DNA from 2 places in the Nonomuraea sp. NPDC003727 genome. Region 1 is predicted to be linked to the other one. Evidence: riboswitches for the same ligand, from Rfam matches in the RefSeq annotation. Region 1 holds a riboswitch; the other holds the start of a gene.
What was found. Region 1 has a riboswitch for glycine ahead of gcvP (aminomethyl-transferring glycine dehydrogenase). Riboswitches for the same ligand answer to the same signal wherever they lie in the genome.
Positions count from the first base shown of each region.

Region 2: another riboswitch for glycine. It lies ahead of gcvT (glycine cleavage system aminomethyltransferase GcvT); the one in region 1 lies ahead of gcvP (aminomethyl-transferring glycine dehydrogenase).

Region 1 is NZ_JBSFNE010000011.1:69,426-77,164, forward strand. Features, by position in the region: gene gcvP (aminomethyl-transferring glycine dehydrogenase) at 1-2,122, opposite strand, end outside; glycine riboswitch at 2,270-2,361, opposite strand; gene ACWDLG_RS27435 (MerR family transcriptional regulator) at 2,396-3,016, opposite strand; gene ACWDLG_RS27440 (bifunctional nuclease family protein) at 3,210-3,680, opposite strand; gene ftsR (transcriptional regulator FtsR) at 3,877-4,503, opposite strand; gene ACWDLG_RS27450 (FHA domain-containing protein) at 4,527-5,030, opposite strand; gene ACWDLG_RS27455 (sugar phosphate nucleotidyltransferase) at 5,237-7,732, opposite strand; gene ACWDLG_RS27460 (CDP-alcohol phosphatidyltransferase family protein) at 7,737-7,739, opposite strand, start outside.
Region 2 is NZ_JBSFNE010000013.1:102-7,840, forward strand. Features, by position in the region: partial or broken gene ACWDLG_RS30445 (serine dehydratase beta chain) at 1-407, opposite strand, end outside; gene gcvH (glycine cleavage system protein GcvH) at 468-857, opposite strand; gene gcvT (glycine cleavage system aminomethyltransferase GcvT) at 854-1,939, opposite strand; glycine riboswitch at 1,973-2,068, opposite strand; glycine riboswitch at 2,069-2,166, opposite strand; tRNA gene ACWDLG_RS30460 (tRNA-Leu) at 2,216-2,299, opposite strand; gene bcp (thioredoxin-dependent thiol peroxidase) at 2,379-2,852, opposite strand; gene ACWDLG_RS30470 (DUF3618 domain-containing protein) at 2,949-3,275, shown strand; gene ACWDLG_RS30475 (amino acid deaminase/aldolase) at 3,399-4,586, opposite strand; gene ACWDLG_RS30480 (DUF6286 domain-containing protein) at 4,687-5,295, shown strand; gene ACWDLG_RS30485 (hypothetical protein) at 5,295-5,789, shown strand; gene ACWDLG_RS30490 (LysR family transcriptional regulator) at 5,837-6,787, shown strand; gene ACWDLG_RS30495 (M28 family peptidase) at 6,883-7,739, shown strand, end outside.

The DNA.
Region 1 (7,739 bases):
GGCCGCCGCCGCCGTGCGGGATGCAGAAGGTCTTGTGCAGGTTGAGGTGGGAGACGTCGGCACCGAACTCGCCCGGCTTGGCCAGGCCGACGAGGGCGTTGAGGTTGGCCCCGTCGACGTAGACCTGGCCGCCGGCGGCGTGGACCTTGGCGCAGACCTCGGTGATCGTCTCCTCGTAGACGCCGTGCGTGGACGGGTAGGTCACCATGATCGCGGCCAGCGACTCGGCGTGCTTGTCGATCTTGGCTTCGAGGTCGGCCAGGTCGACGTTGCCGTTGTCGTCGCAGGCCACGACCACCACGCGCATGCCCGCCATGACCGCGCTGGCGGCGTTGGTGCCGTGCGCGGAGGAGGGGATGAGGCAGACGTCGCGGTGCGCGTCGCCGTTGGCGCGGTGGTAGGCGCGGATGGCCAGCAGCCCGGCGAACTCGCCCTGCGAGCCGGCGTTCGGCTGGATGGAGACGGCGTCGTAGCCGGTCACCTCGGCCAGCCAGGCCTCCAGCGTCTCGACCAGCTCGACGTAGCCGCCGGCCTGGGAGAGCGGCGCGTAGGGGTGGATGCCCGCGAACTCGGGCCAGGTGATCGGCTCCATCTCGGTGGTGGCGTTGAGCTTCATCGTGCAGGAGCCGAGCGGGATCATCGACCGGTCGAGGGCGATGTCCTTGTCCTGGAGCCGGCGCAGGTAGCGCAGCATCGAGGTCTCGGAGTGGTGGCTGTGGAAGACCGGGTGGGTGAGGTAGTCGCTCTCCCTGGCCAGGCCCTCGGGCAGGGCGTCCTCGGCGGCCAGGTCGGTCAGCGAGACGCTCACGCCGAAGGCGGCGGCGACCTGCTCCAGGTGGGCCAGGGTGGTCTTCTCGTCGCAGGCGACCGAGACGTGGTCGGCGTCGGCCTGCCAGAGGTTGACGCCGCGCTCGGCGGCCGCGGCGACCACCTGGGCCGCCTTGCCGGGCACGCGGGCAAGCACGGTGTCGAAGAAACCGTCGTGGACGATCTCGACACGCCCGGCGCGCAGGGCCGCGGCGAGCGTGACGGCCATGCGGTGGGTGCGCTGGGCGATGCGGCGCAGCCCCTCGGGGCCGTGGTAGACGGCGTACATGCCGGCGATGACGGCCAGCAGCACCTGGGCGGTGCAGATGTTGCTGGTGGCCTTCTCGCGGCGGATGTGCTGCTCGCGGGTCTGCAGGGCCAGGCGGTAGGCGGGGTCGCCGTCGGCGTCCACCGACACGCCGACGAGCCGGCCCGGCATCTGGCGCTGCAGGCCCTCGCGGACCGACATGTAGGCGGCGTGCGGGCCGCCGAAGCCGAACGGCACGCCGAAGCGCTGCGAGGAGCCGATGGCGATGTCGGCGCCGAGCTCGCCGGGGGCCGCGACCAGCGTCAGCGACAGCAGGTCGGCCGCGGCCACGACCAGCGCGCCGCCCGCGTGGGCGGTCTCGGCCAGGGCGCGGAAGTCGCGCAGGCGGCCGGAGGCGCCCGGGTACTGCACGAGCACGCCGAAGCACTCGGGCAGCTCACCGTCGAGGGAGTCGACGACCAGCTCGATGCCCAGCGGCTCGGCCCGGGTGGCCAGTACGGCCTTGGTCTGGGGCAGCGCGTCGGCGTCGACGACGAAGACGTTGCTCTTGGACCTGCCCGCGCGGCGCGCCAGCGTCATCGCCTCGGCGGCGGCGGTGGCCTCGTCCAGCAGGGAGGCACCGGCCACGTCGAGACCGGTCAGGTCGGAGACGACGGTCTGGAAGTTGAGCAGCGCCTCCAGGCGGCCCTGGGAGATCTCCGGCTGGTAGGGCGTGTAGGCGGTGTACCAGCCCGGGTTCTCCAGCAGGTTGCGCCTGATCACCGCGGGGGTGACGGTGTCGTAGTAGCCCAGGCCGATCATGGAGGTGAGCACCTGGTTGCGGCCGGCCAGCGCCCGCAGTTCGGCGATCACTTCGCTCTCGCCCGCCGCGACGGGCAGCTTCAGCTGGTCCTTGGCCCTGATGGCCTCGGGTACGGCCACCGCTACCAGGTCGGCGACCGACTCGAAGCCGACCGCCTCCAGCATCTTGGCCTGCTCGCCGTCCGAGGGACCGATGTGGCGGGTCGCGAACGGCGGTGCAGCGAGGTCGCTGAGGGGCTCGGTCATGGAAACTGCCTCCCAAGGCTGGTGGAGAGCACGGGCGTCTGCCGGGTCTCCCCCTCTGTCATCAACCTGAGAGGTTCGCCCGCGGGGTCGCGGGCTTGCACCGTCGGTGAGACGCGCCTGGCGGGCGTGCCTGCTTTCCAGAGTGGCCTCGTCCGAGCGGTACTGGGTGCCTGAGAGATTCCGGGGAGGGTTGCTCCTTCGGCGCCCCGGTGGCCCGGGGACTCTCCCGCTCGGGGTCGTCGGCTCCAGCCCTAGGCTACCAGTGTCCGGGAATCAGCCCATTCGCCGGGCTCTGCGGCGCTGGGCGAGTTCGTCAGTGGGATGGTCGGCCGGGACGGTGTCCTCGACCGCCGCTCGTTCCCCCGGCAGCTCCGCGAGCGATCCCTCGACTTCGCGCCAGACCCTGCCCAGCGCGATACCGAACACTCCCTGACCGCCTTGCAGCAGGTCGATGACCTCGTCGGCCGAGGTGCACTCGTAGACGCTGACGCCGTCGCTCATGAGCGTGATCCTGCTCAGGTCGCCGACGCCCCGATCTCTCAGGTGCTGTACGGCGGTGCGGATCTGCTGGAGCGACACGCCGGTGTCGAGCAGCCGCTTGACGACCTTGAGCACCAGGATGTCGCGGAAGCTGTAGAGCCGCTGCGAGCCGGATCCGTGCGCGGCTCTTATCGTCGGCTCGACCAGGCCCGTGCGCGCCCAGTAGTCCAGTTGCCTGTAGGTGATGCCGGCCGCCGCGCAGGCCGTGGGGCCGCGATAGCCGATGTCGGCAGGCAGCGTCGTGGGCTGCTCGTCGAAGAGCAGGCCCTGCTCACCGGCACGCTGGCGCGCGGTTTCGCGCCGCACCGGATCTTCCTGGCCGGCCGTCTTTCCCTCGCCGCTGCTGACCGCCACGCGGACCTCCGGCTTTCTCTCATCCCGTGGTCTGATCTGGGGGTTCGTAAATGACAACCACAGGTTTCACTTGCACCGTAGGACCGTGACCATCCGCAGTCAACGATCCGGCTCGGCGCGTCGCGAAGCGTAAATGCAGTGAAATGCGTACCCCAGGTGGCGACCAAGGGTACGAGCCTTCACGAAGGGAGTCCTACCCCGCGCGTCCGAAGTCCTCGGGCGTGATGGTGTCAAGGAACTCCCTGAACTTCTCCACCTCATCCTCCTGGTCATCGGGGATGATCACTCCGGCCTCCTGCACGACCTCCTCGCTGGCGAAGATCCGCGCACCGGTGCGCAGCGCGAGGGCGATGGAGTCGGAGGGGCGCGCGCTGACCTCCACGCCGTTGGAGAAGACCAGATCGGCGAAGAAGATCCCGTCACGCAGAGCGACGATGTTGACCGCACGCAGGCCGACGCCCAACGCGCTCAGCACGTCCCTGAACAGGTCGTGGGTCAAGGGCCTGGGCGGCGGTTCCTCCGCCTGGGCGAGCGCGATGGCCGTGGCTTCGGTCATTCCTATCCAGATCGGGAGAAACCTCTCACCCTGCGCCTCCTTGAGCAGAACGATCGGCTGATTTGTGGGCATTTCAACGCGAACGCCCACTACCTCCATCTGCAACACGGGCTGCTCCGAATTCACGATCCATGGGCCGCATCTACCGCACTTCAACGTAACACCCACTGGGTAGGTAATATCCCCTGCCCCCGAGGCTTCCCGCCAACCTACCGGGCTCCCGGGCCGCCTCGGCGGGCGCCCGCATCCCCGACGGCAGCGGGCGAGCGGAATTTCCGGTTTTTTCGGGATGCCGCCCTGCGGGTCAGCCGCCCAGGGCCGAGCGGACGGCGGTGCGCAACAGAGCGGCGTGCAGCTCGAGCAACTGGCCGGACAGCTGCCTGGCCGTCTCGTCGGCCTCGCCGATGGCGCCCGGAGCGCGCCGCTTGAGGATGGGGGCGACGGCCTGCTCCACCAGACCGGCCTCGCGCTCGGCGGCGGCCCTGACCGCGCGCAGGTGCCGGGCGTGCAGGCCGTACCGGGCCAGGGCGCCGACGCTGCGCGCCACCTTGACCGCGTCCTCGTCGTAGCGCCGGGCGACCGGCGCGAGCAGGCCGTAGTCCTCCAGCTCGGTGAGGGTCTCGTCGTCGAGCCCGCTGGCCTCCAGCAGCTCGGCGCGGCTGAACCGGACCTCCTTGGTCTCGGGCAGCGCCCGGGGACGGCCGAGCTCGTCGGCCATCCTGTCCTTGATGACCCGCAGCGGCAGGTAGTGGTCGCGCTGCTCGGTGAGGATGAAGCGCAGCTGCTCCACGTGCATGTAGGTGAACTTGCGATAGCCCGAGGGGCTGCGCTCGGGCTCGATCAGCCCCTCGCTCTCCAGGAAACGGATCTTGGAGACGGTGACGTCGGGGAACTCGCCCTGCAGAAGGGCGAGCACCTCCCCGATGCTCATGTGCGAACGCGCCGCCTGGGAGCTCATGCGCCCCGCGTGAGGAAGACGAGGCGGAACTTACCGATCTGCACCTCGTCGCCGCTGTGGAGGGGCACCTCCTCGATGCGCTCCCTGTTGACGTAGGTGCCGTTGAGGCTGCCGACGTCGCGGACGGTGAAGGCGCCGCCGGGATGGCGGTAGAACTCCACGTGACGCCGCGAGACCGTGATGTCGTCGAGGAAGATGTCGCTCTCGGGATGCCGGCCCGTCGTGGTCAGGTCGCGGTCGAGCCGGAAGCGGCTGCCGGCGTTGGGACCACGGGTGACCACCAGCAGCGCCGCGCCGGGCGGCAGCTGCTCGACGGCGGCCCGCTCGGCCAGCAGGGCGTCGGCCGTCTCCGCCTCATACGCCTCGATTCCCGCGACGGAGATCGTCGAGGTGGTGTCCCCTGAGACCTCGTGTCTGGTCAGCGGCGACCCACACCGGGAGCAGAAGCGGGCATCCTCGGGGTTGGCATGACCGCACTGCGTACAGTAGACGTACGGCATCGATCGGCTCGGCCTCCTACCGCGAGAACGCGGCGACGGTTGATCAGGGCGCCCCACGCCTCTCGCTTAGTTCACGTTTGCGAATGCCGCAACTTACGCTGATCACGAGCAAAGGTCAAGGCGAGACGCCGCACGACGGGTTCGGACGGTGACAAAGTTACCGCCGAGCCGCCCTCAAGGTCCATGCCGCCGCGCCAGTTGTGTTGTCACGTTCCCGCCGCCTGCTCGACGACGCGCGCCCATCTGTCGAGAAATGCCTCCGCTGTGTCGAAATCATGCGCCTCGGCCCACAGGTCGGTGGCGGGTTCGCTGGCGGCGGGCAGGATCAGCGCCCAGCGCCCGTCGTCGCCGACCACCCGCACGCCGTCGGTGGTGTCGATGTCGAAACCCTCGGCGGCCTCGATGACCGAGCGCATCACCGCACCCTTGGTGGCCCACGGCGTCGGGACGGTCCGCTTGAGCAGCTTGGCCTCGGGGATGCGCGCGTCGATCTGGCTGAGCGTCAGGCGGGTGCGGGCCACCAGGCCGAGCAGGCGCAGGAAGGCCGCCAGGCCGTCCACCGTGGCCCCGAACTCCGGCACGATGAAACCGCCCCTGCCGTCCCCCGCGAAGATCATGTACGGCTTGGCGGCGGCGGAGGTGAGCGCGTCGAGCGAGGTCGAGGTCCACTCGACCTGGACGCCGTGGAAGCGGCACACCTGCTCGGCCACCCTGGTCGTGGTGACGGGCAGCGCCACCCTGCCGCGGCGGCGCTCGGCGGCGACCAGGTCGAGCACCACCAGCAGCGCGCGCTCCTCGCTGATGAGCTGGCCCATCTCGTCGACCAGGGCGATGCGCTCGCCGACCGGGTCGAAGCGGACGCCGAAGGCGGCCCGGGAGGAGCCGACGAGCTCCGACAGGCGCTGCAGGTCCCGGCGGCGCTCGGCGAGCGTCTCGGTGGGCGAGGCGGAGTCGAGCCTGGCGTTGACGGTCAGCACCTCGACGCCGAGGCGGCCGAGCAGGGTGGGCAGGACCACCGAGGAGGTGCCGCCCGCGCAGTCGACGACCACCTTCATGCCGTCCACGCCGGTCATGTCGACGCAGCGCAGCAGTTCCTGCGCGTAGTCCTCCACCGCCCTGGCGGGGAAGCTCAGCTCGGCGATCTCGCCGGGGAAGGCCCGGCGGAACTCCTGGCGCGAGAAGACGCGCTCCAGCTTGCGCTGGGCGGCGGGGGTGAGATCGGCGCCGTGGGAGTCCATGAAGACGATGTCGACGCTCTGCGGGTCGCCCGAGGTGGTGCGCAGCGCGATCCCGCCGCCGGCGGGCCTGCGGGAGGTGTGGAAGCGGGCCACGGGCAGCGGCATGGCCTCCAGGTCGAGCACGTCGATGGCGCTCGCGGTCAGCGCGCTGATCACCGCGCGCTTGAGCGCCCTGGCCGCGCGGGAGGAGTCGCGCGAGGTGATGACCTGGTCGCCCTTCTTCAGGGTGGTGGCGTAGGCGCTGGCCAGCCGTACGCAGAGCTCGGGGGTGATCTCGACGTTGACCAGGCCGCTGACGCCGCGCGGGCCGAACAGGCTGCGCTGGCCGCGCGACTCCCAGATGACGCTGGTGTTGACGACCGCGCCGGCCTCGACGGTCTTGAAGGGATAGACCTTGACGCCGCTGGAGACGTAGGCCTCGGCCTCGATGACGCACTCGTCGCCGACGACGGCGTTCTCGGCGATGCGGGCGCCGGTCATCAGGTCGGTGTTCTTGCCGATGACGCAGCCGCGCAGGTGCGCGCCGGGGCCGATGTAGACGTTGTCGTGGACGACCGCGCGGTGCAGGAAGGCCCCTTCGCGCACGACGGCGTTGCTGCCGAGCACGGTGTACTCGCGCAGCTCGGCCCCGGCCTCGATCTTGACGTAGTCGCCGATGAGCAGCGGGCCCTTCAGGACGGCCTCGGGGTCCACCTCGGCGCCCTCGCCCACCCAGACGCCCGGCGACATCTCGAAACCGCCGATGTCGAGCTTGACCCGTCCGGACAGCGCGTCGGCCTGGGCCTTGAGGTAGCTGTCGTTGGTGCCGACGTCCTCCCAGTAGCAGTCGGAGACGTAGCCGTAGATCGGGGCGCCGCGTTCGAGCAGGCGCGGGAAGACGTCGGAGGACCAGTCGACGGCCTCCCCCGCGGGGACCTCGTCGAGGATTTCTGGCTCCATGACGTAGATGCCGGTGTTGACCGTGTCGGAGAAAACCTGGCCCCAGGTGGGCTTCTCGAGAAAGCGCTGCACCCTGCCCTGGTCGTCGACGATGATGATCCCGAACTCGAGCGGGTTGGGAACGCGCGTCAGACCGATGGTGACAAGAGCCGAATTCTCCCGGTGAAACCGGATCATGGCCGATAAATCGATATCGGTCAGGGCATCGCCGGAAATGACCATGAAACGATCGTCGCGCAGTTTGTCGGCGGCGTTCTTGACGCTGCCGGCCGTACCGAGTGGCAGGTCTTCGGTGGCGTAGTGCAGGCGCATGCCCAGTTCGTCGCCGTCGCCGAAGTAGCTGCGCACGAGCGCCGCCAGGAACTGGACCGTGACGACGGTCTCGGTCAGTCCGTGTTTGCGGAGCAGCCGGAGGACGTGTTCCATGATCGGGCGGTTGACCACAGGAAGCAGGGGTTTGGGCTGGTTCGCGGTCAGCGGTCGCAACCGCGTGCCCTCCCCGCCTGCCATGACGACCGCCTTCACCCGATCA
Region 2 (7,739 bases), on a different contig from region 1:
GTGCCGTCCAACGCGGTGAACCGCATCCCGTTCGGATGCTCCGGCAACGAGATCTTCCGCTCGAACACCAGGTCCTCGCCCACCACGAACGGGATCTCCCGCTCGCCGAACACCCGGATCCGCCCCGAGGCGCGCATCTCGGCCAGCCGCTCGTCGACCCGGTCGACATCGACCAGCTCCGGCTTGTCCCCCGACAGCCCCAGCAGCACCGCCTTGTCGCTGCCGTGCCCCTTACCGGTCAGCCCGAGCGAGCCGTACAGCACCACCCGCACCCGCTCCACCCGCTCCAGCAGCCCGTCGGCGCGCAGCCCCCGGGCGAAGCGGTGCGCGGCCGCCATCGGCCCGCCGGTGTGCGAGCTCGACGGCCCGATACCGATCTTGAAGAGGTCGAAGACGCTGATCGCCATTGATGCATCCCAACTCTCGGGGGGTGAATGCCGGGGCCCGGACGGACCCCGGCGGGTGTGTCAGTTGTCGCCTGACGTGAGCGCGGTGTACTCCTCCGCGCTCAGCAGGTCCTCGGGGTCGCCGGACACGCGCACCCTGAACATCCAGCCCTCGCCGTACGGCTCGCTGTTGACCAGGTCGGGCTTGTCCACGACGGCCTGGTTGACCTCGACGACCTCGCCGGAGACAGGGGCGTAGATCTCGCTCACGGACTTGGTCGACTCGACCTCGCCGATCGAGTCACCGGCCTCGAACGTCGCACCGACCTCGGGCAGCTGCACATAGACCACGTCGCCCAGCGCCTCGGCGGCATAGGCCGTGATGCCCACCGTCAGGGTCAGGCCGTCGTCGAGTCCGGCGACCCACTCGTGCTCCTTGGTGTAGCTCAGATCGTCGGGAATGCTGCTCACTTGTTCCTCCTGTAGAAAGGCAGCTCAACCAGGTCCACGCCCTCTTGGCTGCCCCGGATGTCAACGGCCAGACCTTCTTCTATCCCAGTGTCCACGTACGCCATCGCGATGGGCTTGCCGAGGGTCTGCGACGGCGCGCCGCTGGTCACCTCGCCCACGACGGCCCCGTCACTGGTGACAGGGAACCCATGGCGAGGGACCCTGCGACCCGTCGCGACCAGGCCGACGAGGCGGCGGCGCGGCGGGACGTCCTTGACCTGTTCGAGCGCGGCCCTGCCGACGAAGTCGCCGGGCTTGTCGAACTTCACCACGCGGCCGAGGCCGGCGTCGAAGGGCGTGAGCGAGACGCCGAGCTCGTTGCCGTACAGCGGCATGCCGGCCTCGAGGCGGAGCGTGTCACGGCTGGACAGGCCGGCGGGCATGATCTCGTACGGCTCGCCCGCCTTGGCCAGCGCGTGCCACAGCGCGACGGCGTCGGCGTTGGCGACGAAGAGTTCGAAGCCGTCCTCGCCGGTGTAGCCGGTGCGGGCGATGAGCGCCTCGGCGCCGGCGACCGTGCCGGGCAGGCCGGCGTAGTACTTCAGGCCCGCGAGGTCGGCGTCGGTGAGCGTGGCGAGGATCTCCTGGGCGCGCGGGCCCTGGATCGCGATGAGCGCGTACTGGTCGGAGCGGTCGTCGACGACCGCGTCGAAGCCCTCGGCGCGCTCGGTGAGGCGCTCGGCGACCATGGGGTAGTTGGAGGCGTTGGCGACGACCATGTACTCGTCGTCGGCCAGGCGGTAGACGATGAGGTCGTCGAGGACCCCGCCCTGCTCGTTGACGATCATCGTGTAGCGGGCGCGGCCGGGCGCGAGCACGGACAGGTGGCCGACCAGCGCGTAGTCGAGCGCCTCGCCGGCCTGCGGGCCGGTCACGAAGATCTCCCCCATGTGGGACAGGTCGAACAGCCCGGCCCGCTCGCGTACGGCCTTGTGCTCGGCGGACTCGCTCCCGTAGCGCAGCGGCATCAACCAGCCGGCGAAGTCGGTCAGCGTCGCGCCGAGGCTCTCGTGTACGTCTCGTAGCGGTGTCGGTCGGGACATTGTTCGCACCTCAGGATGGGTTGGATGCCAGGATCCTCCCCCTCTGTCATCGGTGCCTGAGAGCTTCACCCGGTTTTGCCGGACTTTCACCTTCGGCGAGGCCCCGCAGGCCTGCTTTCCAGAGGTCACCTTGCCCGCGCGGTCCTTTGCCTTGAGAGGTTCGCGGGGAGTGCTTGCTCCTTCAGGGGTCCTGGCCGGGTGCCAGGACGCTCTCCCGCGTGGGTTCATCGGTGTCCGTAGGCAAGACTAGTACGGATCCGGCCATCAAGGGAAAGGTGCGGGCGGGGGGACTCGAACCCCCACAGTGTCACCACCAACAGGACCTAAACCTGCCGCGTATGCCGATTTCGCCACGCCCGCGCAACCGCCATCAGCTTAGCGCCCGGGCCGGGGCCGAGATACTCGTTTGCGATCAAGCCCGCGGACTTGATCGCAAACCTCAGACCAGGCCGAGCTTCTTCTTCAGGCCGGCCACGTGGCCCGTCGCCTTCACGTTGTAGAGCGCCTGCTCGATCTTCCCGTCGGGGCCGATGACGAAGGTCGAGCGGATCACGCCGACGACCTCCTTGCCGTACAGCTTCTTGGCGCCGTACGCGCCGTAGGCCTTGTGGATCTCCAGGTCGACGTCGGACAGCAGCGGGAAGGTCAGCGCGTCGCGCTCGACGAACTTCACCAGCTTGTCGGTCTTGTCCTTGGAGACGCCGAGAACGACGAAACCCTCGTCGGTCAGCTGACCGAGGTTGTCGCGGAAGTCGCACGCCTGCTTGGTGCATCCGGGCGTCATGGCGGCGGGGTAGAAGTACAGGATGACGCGCTTGCCGCGGTAGGCGTCGAGGGAGACGGCGCCGCCGTCGGCCGCGGGGAGCGTGAAGTCCGGAGCGGCGTCTCCTGGCTGGAGCTTGGTTTCGGTCACGGGCTCAACCTAACCCCAATCGAAGGGACACGTTTCGCCCGCCGTGCGGTACGGCGGCGCGACCTGACAGACTGATCACCCTGAGAAAGGAGAGCCATGGCCGAGACCGACCCTGAAGAGCTGGAGCGCAGGATCACCCGGACGCGCGCCGAGCTCGCGCGGACCGTTGACGCCATCGCCGACCGGGTGAGCCCCAAGCGGGTGGCCCAGCGCAGCATGGACGAGGTCAAGTCGAGGGCCGAGCACTTCGTGGCGTCGGTCGGCGATCTCGTGGGGGTGACGCCGCGGCCGGTGCGCTACGACGACGACGCCGGGGACCTGTGGGAGGACGAGCGGCCTGTCGGCTCGGCGCTGATCGCCGTGGGCGCGGTGCTGGTCGTGGGCGCGGCGATCGTCCTGTGGCGCCGGCGCCGCAGGCGCTGACGGGCAGGCGTCACCGGCCCGCCGGGCGCCCCGCGAGGGGCCGAAGGACGGGCGCCACGCACCCTCGCGGACGCCGAGCCTCGCGGGCGCCGAGCCGGAGGGTGCGGGTCAGAGGGTGGCGGGTCAGAGGAAGGTCCTGCCCTCACCCCGGTAGGTCGGGACCTCCTCGACGACCTTGTCGCCCTCGACCAGCAGCAGGCTCGCGAACCGCTCGCACAGCTCGCCCGACTTGGCGTGGCGGAACCACACCCTGTCGCCGACGCGCAGGTCCTCGGCGGGCTGGCCGAGCAGCGGGGTCTGCACCTCGCCCGCGCCCTCGTCGGAGGAGTAGCGCAGCCCCGGCGGCAGGTACGGCTGGGGCAGCCGCGACGGCCCCGGCGCCCCTGAGGCCAGGTAGCCGCCGCCGAGCACGGTCACCACGCCGAGCCCTGGACGCCGGACGACCGGAAGGGCGAACAGCGCGGCGGGACGGCCGCTGAAGCCCCGGTAGAAGTCGAAGAGCCTGGGGTGGAAGAAGCCCGAGCCGGCCGCGCACTCGGTGACGGCCTTCTCCCTGACCGTGCGGTCGACGCTGCCGGTGCCGCCGCCGTTGACGAACTCGAGGTCGGCGACCTGCCTGACGGCGTTGACGATGCGGCCGCGCCGTACGATCAGCTCGCGGGCCGAGCGGGCCTGCATCAGCCTGATGGCGCGGGCGAAGGCCGCGTTGCCGGGCGGGTCGTCGCCGACGCCCGCGATCTGTGCCTCGTAGGCCATGAGGCCGACCAGGCGGAAGGCCGGCCGCTTGGCGATCTCGGCGGCCAGGTCGGCGGCGTGGGCGGGTTCGCGGACCGGGGAGCGCAGGGCGCCGGCGCGGAAGCGCCCGCCGAGGGCGACGTATCCGGCGTCGATGTCGAGGCAGAGCCGCAGGACCGGGCCGCCTGCCGGCACCGCCGACTCGATGAAGTCGAGGTGCTCGGCGGAGTCGACCATGAGCGTGATCTCCCTCACGGCCCGCTCGGTGGCGGCCAGCGCCGCCAGCGCCGTCCTGTCGGCGGTGGGATAGGCGACCAGCACGTCGCTGAACCCCTGCTCGACCAGCCACAGCGCCTCGGGCAGGGTGAAGGCCATGACGCCGCTGAAGCCGTCCATGGCGAGGATGCGTTCGAGGACGGGACGCGAGCGGACCGACTTGCTCGCCACCCTGATCGGCTTGCCGCCGGCTCTGCGGACCAGGCCCGCCGCGTTGGCCCGCAACGCCTCCAGATCGAGGATGGCGAAGGGCGGCTCGAACGCGGCGGTGGCCCTGTCGTAGCGCTGGCGGTCGTCCATAGAAGCAGGGTAATACCGATGTTCGCCGGCAAAGATCCGGCAAACCGGCGGCGGGGAAGGGCTTTGTGGCGCGGCGGCCCCCTGTACCTCTGTCGGTGTGATGACAACACTCCAGGACCGCCTGCCTGGTGGAGCCGCTCCGAGCGAGCACGAGACGCCCCGCCGCAGGGCGTCCAGGGTGCTCAGACCGGCACGAACCCCCGCCGGTGTCGCGGTGGCCTTCACGACGTCGGCCGGGCTGACGCTGCTCGCCGCCGAGGTCCTCGCCGGGCTGTTGGGCGGCGGGCTCGGCCTGCTGCCCGTCGACCAGGTGCTCGCCCTGGCCGCCCGCACCGCATGGTCGGACCCGGAGCTGATGCTGGGCGCGGTCGGCGTGGCCGGCACCGGCCTGGTGCTGCTGGGGCTCGCCCTGGTGCCGGGCCGGTCCAGGCTGGTGCCGCTGGAGACCGCCGACCCGCGGATCGTCATGGGCATCACCAGGTCGGGCCTGCGCAGGACGCTCAGGGCCGTCGCCGAGGACGTCGACGGGGTGCGCAGCGTGCGGGTACGGCTGCGCCGCCGGCAGATCGAGGTCACGGTCGTCTCCGACGCCGAGCGCACGGGCGAGATGCTGCGCAGGACCGGGGCCGCCGTCGGCGAGCGGCTGAACGGGCTCGGCGCGATGTGCGCGGGCGAGGTCGTGGTACGGCTGCGCCGGAAGGGGCTGTGATGCGGCAGTACGGCGGCAACAGGATCGGGCTCGGTGTCGTCGGTGGTGTCCTGCTCGGCCTGGGCGGCTACGCCTACCTGCGGGGTGGAGGCGAGCTCGGGACCCGCAGGAACGCCAGGGTCCTGGAGGACGACGTCGCCGGCTACGTCGCCGCGCATGCGTGGGTCTCGTGGCTGCTCGCGCTCGTGCTGGTCTTCGCCGCCCTGCTGGCCTTGCGGTGGCTGCTCATCGCGCTCGGCTGGGGCAGGCTCGGCAACCGCTCGGGCACGGGGACGGCGCTGCTGTGCGTGGGCCTGAAGGACGTGGACGGCATCAGCCGTACGGCGGTGCGGGTCGTGGGCCAGGACCGGCTGCGGATCGCGGTGACCTGCCCCGCCCTCGCCGACGTGGGCGCCGTGGTGACCAAGCTGAACCGCGAGGTCGTCGGCAGGGTGCGCCGCGACGTGGGTGTCGACGACATGGGCGCGATCGTCCGCGTCCACGTCCGCCGCTGACCCGATTGGGCCTTACTGGAAAGCTTCTTTACTTTTAAGCTCGCGGTGTGGACCTTGAGGTTCGTCACCTGAGGGTGCTGTGCGCCATCGCGGACACGGGAAGCATCTCGAAGGCCGCCGCGACCATGGGCATGTCGCAACCCGGCATCGCCGCCCAGCTGCGCAGGATCGAGCGGATGGTGGGCGGGCCGCTGTTCGACCGCTCGCACGACGGCGTCCGGCCGACCCCGCGGGGCGAGTGGTTGCTGACGCGGTCACGGTCCCTGCTCCCGGCCTTCGACGAGCTCCAGCGTGACGCCGCCCGCTACGCCTCGCCGCCGGGCGGCCCGCTGCGCATCAGGGTGGGGTGCGCCCCGACCCGGCTGGCCATCTACCTGGCGCGCAGCCTGGACGGGCTGCTTCCGGGAGCGGAGATCAGCCTGCGCACCGAGGCCACCCTGGACCCGTTGCCGGGACTGCTCGAGAGCGAGCGGATCGAGCTGGCCACGCTCGACGACTACCCGGGACACGAGCTCGTCCCGCCGCGGGGCACCCGCTACGCGGTGATCGCCACCGAGCCGCTGTTCGTCGGCCTGTCCTCCCGGCATCCTCTCGCGGGCGCGGAGGAGGTGGAGCTGGGCGACCTCGCGCAGGAGGACTGGGCGCAGCCGTCGCTACTGGAGTCGGGGCCGCGCGAGCACATGGCGGCGACCTGCGCCGAGCACGGCTTCACGCAGCGCGTCACCTTCGCGGTGAACCTGGAGGTGGCGCTCGACCTGATCGGCGAGGGCAGGTGCGTCGGGCTGTTCCAGGCCACCGCGCCCGCCAGGGACGGCATCGTGATCAGGCCGCTGCGCGGTGCCCCGCTGCGCTTCCGCCACCTGCTCGGGTGGCACGAGAAGGGCCCGCTGGCGGCGCTGGCCGGCGATCTGGTGCAGACGGTGACCAAGACGTACTGGAGCGAGGCCCGGCGGGCGCCCGTGTATCAGGCCTGGCTGAAGCGCCACGGCCGCATATAACGTCAAATTATAGGAAAATGTTGGCTTACTAAGCCTTTTACTCTCGCGGTCAACTTGGGACGACTCCTCGCCCGACACCCCCAAGGAGCACGAGAGTGAAACCCACCCTCCGGCTGGGTGCTGCCGCCATGCTCGCGCTGGCACTGGTCGTGACCACGACCGCGGCGGCGGACCCGCCCACCCCCGCCGAACGCCGCACCGCCGCGTCGGCCGCCCAGAGCGCCCTCCTGGCCCACTCCGAGGCCCTGTTCGCCACCGCCGACGACGAGTTCGCGCTCGTCTCCTCGGTCGGCGGCGTGCGCGGACAGCAGTACCTGACCTACGCCCGCACGCACGCGGGCCTGCCCGTCTACGGCGGCGACGTCGTCATCGTCACCGACGAATCGGGCCAGGTCGTCCACCAGGTGACCACGGGCCAGCGCGCCGAAGCGGCCGCTCCCGCCACCCCCACCGTGACCGCCGAGCAGGCCGCGCTCGCCGCCCGCAAGCGGGTGCCCACGGTCTCCGGCGTCGGCACCCCCACCCTCGCGATCCACGCCGCCGGCGAGCGGCCCCGGCTGGCCTGGGAGGTGGTCGTCGAGGGGAAGACCGCCAAGGCGCCCAGCAAGCTGCACGTCTACGTCGACGCGTCGTCCGGCCAGATCGTCGACGAGTGGGACGAGGTGCGCGCGGGCACCGGCAACAGCTACTACAACGGCAACCCCGTCCAGATCGCCACCTCGCCGTCGTACTCGATGGTCGACCCGACCCGGCGCGGCCTCCAGTGCGGCGGCCAGAACGGCCAGGCCTACACCGGCACCGACGACACCTGGGGCAACGGCACCGGCACCAACCTGGAGACCGCTTGCGTCGACACGCTGTTCGCGGTCCAGAAGGAATGGGACATGCTGCGCGACTGGCTCAGCCGCGACGGCATCGACGGCCGCGGCGGCGGCTTCCCCGCGCGAGTCGG